DNA from 3 places in the Anaerotignum lactatifermentans genome. Region 3 is predicted to be linked to each of the others. Evidence: riboswitches for the same ligand, from Rfam matches in the RefSeq annotation. Region 3 holds a riboswitch; each other region holds the start of a gene.

Region 1 (3,165 bases), on a different contig from region 3:
AGGAAACGGGAAGCCCTTCTTTTTTCGCCTGACGGATCAGTTCCACGCCTTCTTTGGTGGAGATGTGGCAGACGTGATAGTCACATCCTGTTTCTCTTACCAAAGCAATGTCGCGCTCGATCTGCTTCCATTCACTTTCGGAGCAGATACCTTTGTGTCCGTGCTGCGCACAATATTCGCCTGCATGAATATAGCCGCCATTGAGCAGTTCATTGACTTCGCAGTGTGCGGCTACCATTTTGTCAAGTTGTTTGATTTTTTTCATCGCCTGGCGCATCATTTCGTCACTTTGTACACCTCGTCCATCATCGGAAAAGGCACAAACATGAGGTGCCAGTGCATCAAAATCCGCAAGAGCTTCGCCTTTTTCACCATAAGTGATGGCACCATAAGGCAGGACTTCAATCAAAGCGGTTTTTTCGATGGCTTCCAGCTGAGGTGCCAGTGTTTCGGCACAATCGGGCACTGGATTCAGGTTTGGCATTGCACAAATGGTGGTGTAACCGCCGTGTGCTGCCGCCTGTGTACCGGTACGGATGGTCTCTTTATAAAAAAATCCCGGTTCTCTCAGATGCGTATGAACATCAATGAAACCGGGAAAGATAGCGAAACCTTCCAAATCGAAAACAATGCTGCCTTTTGTGGGTGCGGCGGAAGAAATATCGGTAATGATACCATTGTTGACAAATACGTTGGATTTTACAAATTCGCCCTGCATAAATACGTTTGCATTGGATAAAATGTAGTTCAATGTATTTCTCTCCTTTCTTCTGTCTGCATGGTTGTTATATATTTCTTTACAAATTGTCAGTAGTATATCATAGGGATTTGGCTCTGTCAAGCATTTCTTTTGGGGAAAATTCTTTCCCCTTCATTGACAGGAAATTGGAAAATGTGTTAGACTGAACTTGTCAAATAAAGCGGTTTTCTGTAACTGACGGATTGGTGGGAAACCACAGGGGAGCAGAAAATCGGAATTTTTTCTAAGCAGTGCAGTACTGCCTGGCGGATATTTTTATGAATGCCGGGCTTAACAGAATTTCTTCGGTCTGTTTCTTCTGCATGATGGTGGTCGGCGGTGTTTTTGATGAATGGAAATATCGCTTTTTTGCTGTCAATGAGGAGAAAAGAAGGAAAGCGTGCTGCTTTTTGTCGACCGTCTGGGCAGTCCTGTTTCCGCCAAGGAATCAGACTGTCCTTTTTTGCGTCTGCAAAAGGAATTTGTATTATTTTTGAGGAGGTTTATCCATGAAAAAAATCGGTATTGTAATGGGCAGCGACAGTGATCTTCCTGTATTGGAAAAGGCAATGACAACACTGGACAAATTTGGTGTGCCTTATGAAGTGCATGTATATTCCGCACATAGAACACCTGTAGAAGCAAAAGAGTTTGCACAGCAGGCAAGAGCAAACGGCTTTGGTGCCATCATCGCGGCAGCAGGCAAGGCAGCTCATCTGGCAGGCGCCATTGCAGCCAACACAACACTGCCTGTCATCGGCATTCCTGTAAAATCCTCTACACTGGACGGTCTGGATGCACTGCTTTCTACCGTACAGATGCCCGGCGGCATTCCCGTTGCAACTGTAGCCATTGACGGCGCAGAAAATGCGGCTCTGCTGGCAATTCAGGTACTGGGTGCATCTGACGCGGAACTGGCAGCAAAACTGGATGCAGCCAGAGCAGAAGCAGCAGCAAAAGTACTGGAAAAGAACAAAGCAGTGGAAGCAAAATACAACCACTGATACCATACATACGAAATAAACACAGATACAAAAGAACCCCTGTCAGAAAAGACAGGCGGAACAAGGAGCTGGAAAAATGAATAAGATCCATGAAGAATGCGGCGTTTTTGGTGTATATGCCAAGGAGAAAACATCCGTTGCATCTACGGCATATTACGGTTTGTTTGCCCTGCAGCATCGGGGACAGGAAAGCTGTGGGATTGTAGTCAACGACGAGGGCGTGTTCACATATCATAAGGACGGCGGTCTGGTCAATGATGTGTTTACCCCAGCGGTGATGGAGCATCTGGGGGAAGGGAGCATGGCAGTGGGTCATGTGCGCTATGGCACAACCGGCGGCGGTGGCAGAATCAATGCCCAGCCCATCGTTGTGAACCATGTGAAAGGCGCAATGGCTCTGGCACATAACGGCAATCTGGTCAATTCCTTTGAACTGCGGCGGGAACTGGAGCTGGAAGGTTCCATATTCCACACCACCAGTGATACAGAAGTCATTTCCTACATCATCACCAAGGAACGGCTGAAAGCACCTTCCATTGAGGAGGCGGTCAATCAGGCAATGTATCGCATCAAGGGGGCTTACTCTCTGGTGGTCATGTCTGCAACCAAGATGATTGCGGCAAGAGATCCCCATGGATTCCATCCTCTCTGCTATGGTGTCACAAAAGAAGGGACTTACGTCATTGCTTCGGAAACATGCGCGCTGGATGCAGTCAGCGCAGCCTTTGTGCGGGATGTGGAACCCGGTGAAATCGTGGTCTTTGACGGCGATGAAATCCGTACCATTTCCGACCATATGGGTGAAGCAGAGAAGCATTTGTGTATTTTTGAACATATTTATTTTTCCAGACCCGATTCCAGAATCGACGGCGTCAGCGTACATCGTGCCAGAGTAACGGCAGGTGCCTGTCTTGCCATGGAACATCCCGTACAGGCGGATGTTGTCATTGGTGTGCCGGATTCCGGTATCGACGCAGCCATTGGATATGCCAGACAGTCCGGCATTCCATATGGCATGGGATTTATCAAGAATAAATATATCGGTCGTACCTTTATCGCGCCGGGACAAAAGGCGAGAGAGGATAAAGTAAAGATCAAGCTGAATGTAATATCAGAAACCATCAGGGGAAAACGTGTGGTTATGGTGGACGACTCCATTGTCAGAGGCACCACCTCTGCAAGAATCGTCAAACTGCTGCGGGAAGCAGGGGCAAAAGAAGTCCATGTCCGTTCTTCCGCACCGCCGTTTTTATTCCCTTGTTATTACGGAACAGACGTGGATTCCCAGGAAAACCTCATTGCGGTGAATCATACCATGGATGAGATTCGGGATATCATCGGTGCGGACAGCATCGGCTATCTGAATCTGGACCATCTGGGCATGCTCATGGGTACTCCCAAGGGCTGCGGATATTGTGCCGC
Region 2 (3,165 bases), on a different contig from region 3:
CGATAAAGCCTGCACCAGCAGAAATGCGGATTTCTTTTACAGTTACTTCAAAGCCTTCGGGGCGACCCAGTACCTTGGGATCGTCAGACAGGGAGTACTGTGTTTTTGCGATACATACAGGGAAATGTTCAAAGCCCAGTTTTTCGATCTGTGCCAGTGTTTTCTTTGCTGCTGCTGTGAAGCTTACATGACCTGCGCCATAGATTTCCTTACATACTTTATTGATCTTTTCTTCGATGGACAGATTATCTTCGTACAGTACATGGAAATTACTTTCTTTTGTTTCCAGTGTTTCCAGAACTTTTTCAGCCAGTGCTTTACCACCTTCGCCGCCGTCAGCCCATACTTTTGCTACTGCGAATGTTGCGCCCATTTTTTCGCAGCGTTCTTTCACATAAGCCACTTCCGCGTCTGTATCCGCTACAAAGTGGTTCAGTGTAACCACAACAGGTACGCCGTATTTCTGGATATTTTCAATGTGTTTTTCCAGGTTTACAAAACCTTTTGCCAGTGCGTCCAGATTTTCGTTGCTCAAATCTGCTTTGGGAACGCCGCCATTATATTTCAATGCACGAACAGTTGCAACCAGTACAACTGCGTCAGGTTTCAGACCAGCTTTTCTGCATTTGATATCGAAGAATTTTTCTGCACCCAGGTCAGCGCCGAAGCCTGCTTCTGTTACCACATAGTCAGCCAGTTTCATAGCAAATTTTGTTGCGCGCACACTGTTGCAGCCGTGAGCGATGTTTGCGAAGGGACCGCCGTGGATGAAAGCGGGTGTGTGTTCCAATGTCTGTACCAGGTTGGGCTGCAGCGCATCTTTCAGCAGTACAGTCATGGCGCCGTCTGCGCCAATCTGTTTTGCTGTAACAGGTTCATCGTCATAAGTATAGCCAACGATGATTTTGCCCAGCATTTCTTTCAGGTCATGCAGGTCGTTTGCCAGACAGAAGATTGCCATGATTTCAGAAGCAACGGTGATCTGGAAGCTGTCTTCTCTGGGAACGCCGTTTACTTTGCCGCCCAGACCGGAAATCACATGACGAAGCTGTCTGTCATTCAGGTCCACAACTCTTTTCCAAGCGATTTTTCTGGGGTCGATGTTCAGTTCATTGCCCTGCTGGATATGGTTGTCCACCATGGAAGCCAACAGGTTGTTTGCTGTTGTGATGGCGTGCAGGTCACCTGTAAAATGCAGGTTGATGTCTTCCATAGGCACTACCTGTGCATAGCCGCCGCCGGCTGCGCCGCCTTTCACACCCATGCAGGGACCCAGAGAGGGTTCTCTCAGGCATGTCAGGGCGTTTTTGCCCATTTTCTGCAGGGCCTGTGTCAGACCGATGGTAACGGTTGTTTTGCCTTCCCCAGCAGGTGTAGGGTTTACAGCTGTTACCAGAATCAGTTTTGCGTCGGGTCTGTCTTTGATCTGATTATAATATTTATCACTTACTTTGGCTTTATACTTGCCATAACATTCCACATATTCTTCGGGGATGCCAGCTTTCGCCGCAATGGCGGTAATGGGTTCCATGGTGCATTCCTGTGCAATCTGCAAATCTGTTTTCATCTTCAAAAACTCCTCTCTCCGATTCCAATATGTCCTTGCGCTTGCCTGTCCTACTTTGAAAAAAAGCCGACAGTCCAAGCGTAATCGCCCAGACGGTCGGCATCAATTCTGTCATACTCCATGTGGTTACTCCACTTCCGTCAGTCATATGACTCTACCAAAATGGTACTATATGAGACGAAATTTGTCAATGTGCAACCTGTATGAAATCCATATTCTTTTATGCGTTTTCCTCTGTGGGGGACTGCATTTCCTCCCACTGCGCTCTGGTGATGAGGACTTTTCTTGGTTTGCTGCCTTCTTCGGGTCCAACCAGTCCCCTTCTTTCCAGTTCGTCCATGAGTCTTGCCGCACGGTTATAACCAATGCGGAACTGACGCTGAAGCATGGAAACAGAAGCCTTTTCTTTTTCCAGAATCAAATCCACTGCCTGTTCAAAAAACTCGTCTGTTTCCTCACTGGGACCGCTGGCAGTTTTTGCCACTGCTGTAATCTGATCCACCATTTCCTGTGTATATCCAGGGCGGCTGCTTTTCCGCAGGAAGTCCACAATCTGTTCCACTTCTTTATCCGTTACAAAAGCCCCCTGAATACGAGAAGGTTTTGCCTGACCGGAAGGATAGAACAGCATGTCCCCCTTGCCCAGCAGTTTTTCCGCGCCGACCATATCCAAAATGGTACGGGAGTCTATGCCGGAGGAAACGGCAAATGCCAGACGGGAAGGAATATTGGCTTTGATAACACCAGTGATAACGTCTACGGAAGGACGCTGTGTGGCAATAATCAAATGCATCCCTGCCGCACGTGCCATCTGTGCCAGACGGCAGATGGAATCCTCTACTTCGCCGGGTGCTGCCATCATCAAGTCTGCCAATTCATCGATGATGATAACAATCTGTGGCATTTTTGCTTCCGGTTCGCCTTTTTCTTCCTTCATGGCATTGAAGCCTTTGATGTCACGGACACCGCATGCCGCAAAGTCATTGTATCTTTCCAGCATTTCTCTCACTGCCCAGTTCAGTGCCGCCGACGCTTTTTTCGGGTCGGTAACAACGGGAATGAGCAAATGAGGAATACCGTTATATACACTCAGTTCTACCACTTTCGGGTCAACCAAAAGGAGTTTGACTTCTTTCGGGTCTGCCTTATACAAAATACTTGTAATCAGTGTATTGATGCAGACACTCTTACCACTGCCTGTTGCGCCGGCAATGAGCAAGTGAGGCATTTTCGCAATGTCTGTGACAATGGGATTGCCTGTAATGTCTTCCCCTAAAGCAAAAGCCAATTTGGAGGGATGTTTGCGGAAAGCATCACTTTCCAGCACTGTCCGCAGATATACGGACTTGGTTTCTTTATTTGGCACTTCAATGCCTACTGCCGCTTTACCGGGAATAGGCGCTTCAATACGAATGCCGCTGGCAGCCAGATTCAGGGCAATGTCGTCTGCCAGATTGACAATCTTGCTGACCTTGACCCCCTGACTGGGAGAAACTTCATATCGTGTAACAGTGGGACCTGCGCTGACATTGATGACGCGGGCTTCTACGCCGAAACTTTTCAGTGTCATTTCCAGTTTTCTGCCGTTTTTCTGCTGT
Region 3 (3,165 bases):
GATTATTTGTATGTTCCACTGCGCTTTGTTGCGGAGACCTTTGGTGGAAAGGTACAGTATGTGGATGACTACGAAAAAACTTATTGTCATGAAGATAATTCGGAATCCCCCAATTGGGTAAAAGTCAGTGTCATTGCCATTGAAATGCCGAACGGAACAAAGCCCCAATATGTTTCCAAAAATGGTCTGGAAAAAATCACTGATGTTTCTGTTCAGTATCAGAAGGATTTGATTGCTGCAAAAGAAGAAACAAATCAGGAAATTGAGCAGAAGTTTTACTATGATGCTTCGGCAGTGACCTATACCGGGAAAAAACTTGCCAGATTTTATGTATATGAGTTAAAAGGGTTCGAAAATTTCCCAATCTATTTCAATGAATATACAGGAGAAATTTATAGCGAATCAGCGGGTCTGGCATTTGCAGGCTTGCATAAAGGATTCATCAATATTGGTTTTATGCTTTCATAATGGAGGAAGCGAGGGAAGAACAATGAAAAGAAGCCTCGTTTTTCTGGCGACTGCCTGTGCTTTATGTGTGGCATGGGTGCTTTGCAAAGGAATGCAGGCTGATACCCGAACCGTTGAAATAGAGGGAGAAGCCATTCCATATATTTGCCAGAATGAAAAAGTGTATGTTTATCTAAAAGATTTGCTGGACTCTGGATTTTTTGTGGATGCTGCAGAAAGTCGTACACTGGAAACCAGATCGGGCATGGTATCAGAAATCGTTTTGTGGCAGGAGGATATTTATCCAAATGAAGATAAAAAAAGGCGATATCCCACATGTGCAGGATGGATGGAAATATGAAACATATATCAATGGTCTGCAGATTGGCACTTATGCCTGCCAGGGAGAATTGCTTGTTGATGCGGAAGAGTTGATTGGACAGCCTGTTTCATTCAAAGAAGATGCATCCATATCGGAAAAAACTGTTTTATATGACCAGAATGGAAATGAGGAGGTTTTACCTGAGAATCTGGAACAGATTACAAAAACAAATAGAAATTCTGTCCATGGCAATCCAGAAGCACCAAATCGTTTTTCTTTTGAAAACTGTTCCCAGTATCTGATGCGGGCAGAGAAAAATACAGCGCATAAGCTAGGGATAGACGTGCTGCAGAAAGGGGATATTCTGAAAACAAAGAAGGGCTCTTTCCCTTTGGAAGAAGTGAAAGCGGGAGAATGTGCAGGGGTTTCCATTCTGACCATTCAGGAAGAGTATACGGAACTTTCTGCTGTTCTGAAGGAGTTAGGCATTTCCTATTCTTTCAACAATGGAAAGCTGGAATTACGAGGAAAAGGAAATGGGAAAACCATCAACCAGAAAAGTACCGATGCCATGGGCACCATTCCCCAATATCCATATCGTATGTTTGCCATGACATTGGAACTTTCTAATGGAGATAAGTTGGACTGTTTATACGATGGTGAGAAGCTTTTTGTCGCAAACAATGATTTGGAACAGACCGATATTTGGAAAGAATACGGATATGTTTATGAAAATGGCAATTGGACTTCATTGAAATAAAGGTGTTGTTGTTAAAAAAGAACAGATTCTCTGTCACATCTTGTCTATATAAAATTTACAAGAATCTTGTCACGAAACAGAAGAAAATAAAATGTTTTCGACAAAAAAACAATAATCTTTGTGAAAAACACAAATTTCTAAAGATTTCCATTTGACACACAAAATAAAGTATGCTAGTATCAACTCGTGGATTATATGACTGACGGAATCGTGGATCTAACCACATGGAGTATAATCGTTACCACAAGCCGACCGTCTGGGCAGGAAAAGCCCGGGCGTGCGGCTTTTTCTATTTCAAAAAATTGGATAGAAAGAGGTGATGATATGCAGCAAGGCAGAATCCATTCCATTGAGTCCATGGGACTTGTGGATGGACCTGGAATCCGTACCGTTCTTTTTCTGCAGGGGTGCCATTTGCGGTGCCGCTACTGCCATAACCCTGATACATGGCAGCTCTCCGGCGGAAAAGAAATGGATGTAGGTCAAATTATGAAGATGCTGAAACGTTATCGTCCCTATTACGGCAATACAGGTGGTGTCACCTGTTCCGGTGGGGAACCTTTGTTGCAGGCGGATTTTGTAACGGAATTGTTCAAAGCCTGTAAAGCCGAGCATATTTCTACCTGTCTGGATACGGCAGGTTATGGAAATGGTTCTTATGATGCATTGCTGGATTACACAGATCTGGTGATCTTTGATATCAAGCATGTGATATCGGAGAAATACCACAAACTGACGGGAGGCGATTTTTCCATTGCGAAAACGTTCTTGGAAACGGTCATTGCAAAGAATGTTCCGCTTTGGATCAGGCATGTAGTAGTGCCCGGTTTGACTGATGAGGAAGCGCATATTCGGCAATTGGGGGAAATGATTCAGACAATTCCTAATGTACAGAAAGTGGAACTGTTGCCTTACCATACCATGGGCGTGGGAAAATACCATGCTTTAGGCATTCCATATTCTCTGGAAGGCGTTCCGCCTATGGAACAGAAAAAAATACAGTATCTTCAAAATTTGCTGACGGAAATGATTGCATAACATGTGGTTAGAAAGGATGACGCAGAAATGAATACAATGGCTTGGCAGGGTTTTCAGACAGGAAAATGGACAAAAGAAATTGATGTCAGAAACTTTATTCAGAAAAACTATACCCTTTACGAAGGTGATGACACTTTCCTGGAAGGGGTTACAGATAGAACACAGAAAGTATGGGATAAATGCCATGAACTGATTTTGGAAGAAATGAAAAAAGGCATTCTGGATGTGGAAACCAATATCGTATCCGGTATTGACAATTTTGCACCGGGATATATTGACAAGGAAAATGAGGTAATTGTGGGCTTGCAGACAGATGCGCCCCTGAAACGGATTGTCAATCTTTATGGCGGCATGAAAATGGCAAAAAGTGCCTTGGAACAGTACGGCTATGAATTGAATCCCCAGCTGGAAAAAGATTTCCATGCTTATCGGAAAACTCATAACGAAGGCGTATTCGACGCATATCCAAAGAGAACAAAAGTAGCAAGACACGTAGGTCTTTTAACAGGTCTGCCTGACGCTTATGGTCGTGGTCGTGTCATTGGGGATTACAGAAGAGTTGCCCTCTATGGTGTGGATTTCCTCATTGGCGAAAAAG

Evidence for each region. A riboswitch is a leader RNA that binds a small molecule or an ion and turns the genes downstream of it on or off. The one in region 3 is predicted to bind ZMP and ZTP.
Region 1: another riboswitch for ZMP and ZTP. It lies ahead of purE (5-(carboxyamino)imidazole ribonucleotide mutase); the one in region 3 lies ahead of pflA (pyruvate formate-lyase-activating protein).
Region 2: another riboswitch for ZMP and ZTP. It lies ahead of INF29_RS07335 (formate--tetrahydrofolate ligase); the one in region 3 lies ahead of pflA (pyruvate formate-lyase-activating protein).

What each region holds. Positions count from the first base shown of each region.
Region 1 is NZ_JADCKK010000005.1:46,541-49,705, reverse strand. Features, by position in the region: gene INF29_RS02350 (dihydroorotase) at 1-751, opposite strand, end outside; ZMP/ZTP riboswitch at 921-1,014, shown strand; gene purE (5-(carboxyamino)imidazole ribonucleotide mutase) at 1,249-1,743, shown strand; gene purF (amidophosphoribosyltransferase) at 1,820-3,165, shown strand, end outside.
Region 2 is NZ_JADCKK010000022.1:4,012-7,176, forward strand. Features, by position in the region: gene INF29_RS07335 (formate--tetrahydrofolate ligase) at 1-1,567, opposite strand, end outside; ZMP/ZTP riboswitch at 1,647-1,725, opposite strand; gene INF29_RS07340 (FtsK/SpoIIIE family DNA translocase) at 1,788-3,165, opposite strand, start outside.
Region 3 is NZ_JADCKK010000012.1:19,476-22,640, forward strand. Features, by position in the region: gene INF29_RS04700 (stalk domain-containing protein) at 1-468, shown strand, start outside; gene INF29_RS04705 (hypothetical protein) at 491-808, shown strand; gene INF29_RS04710 (hypothetical protein) at 756-1,529, shown strand; ZMP/ZTP riboswitch at 1,715-1,798, shown strand; gene pflA (pyruvate formate-lyase-activating protein) at 1,854-2,567, shown strand; gene pflB (formate C-acetyltransferase) at 2,595-3,165, shown strand, end outside.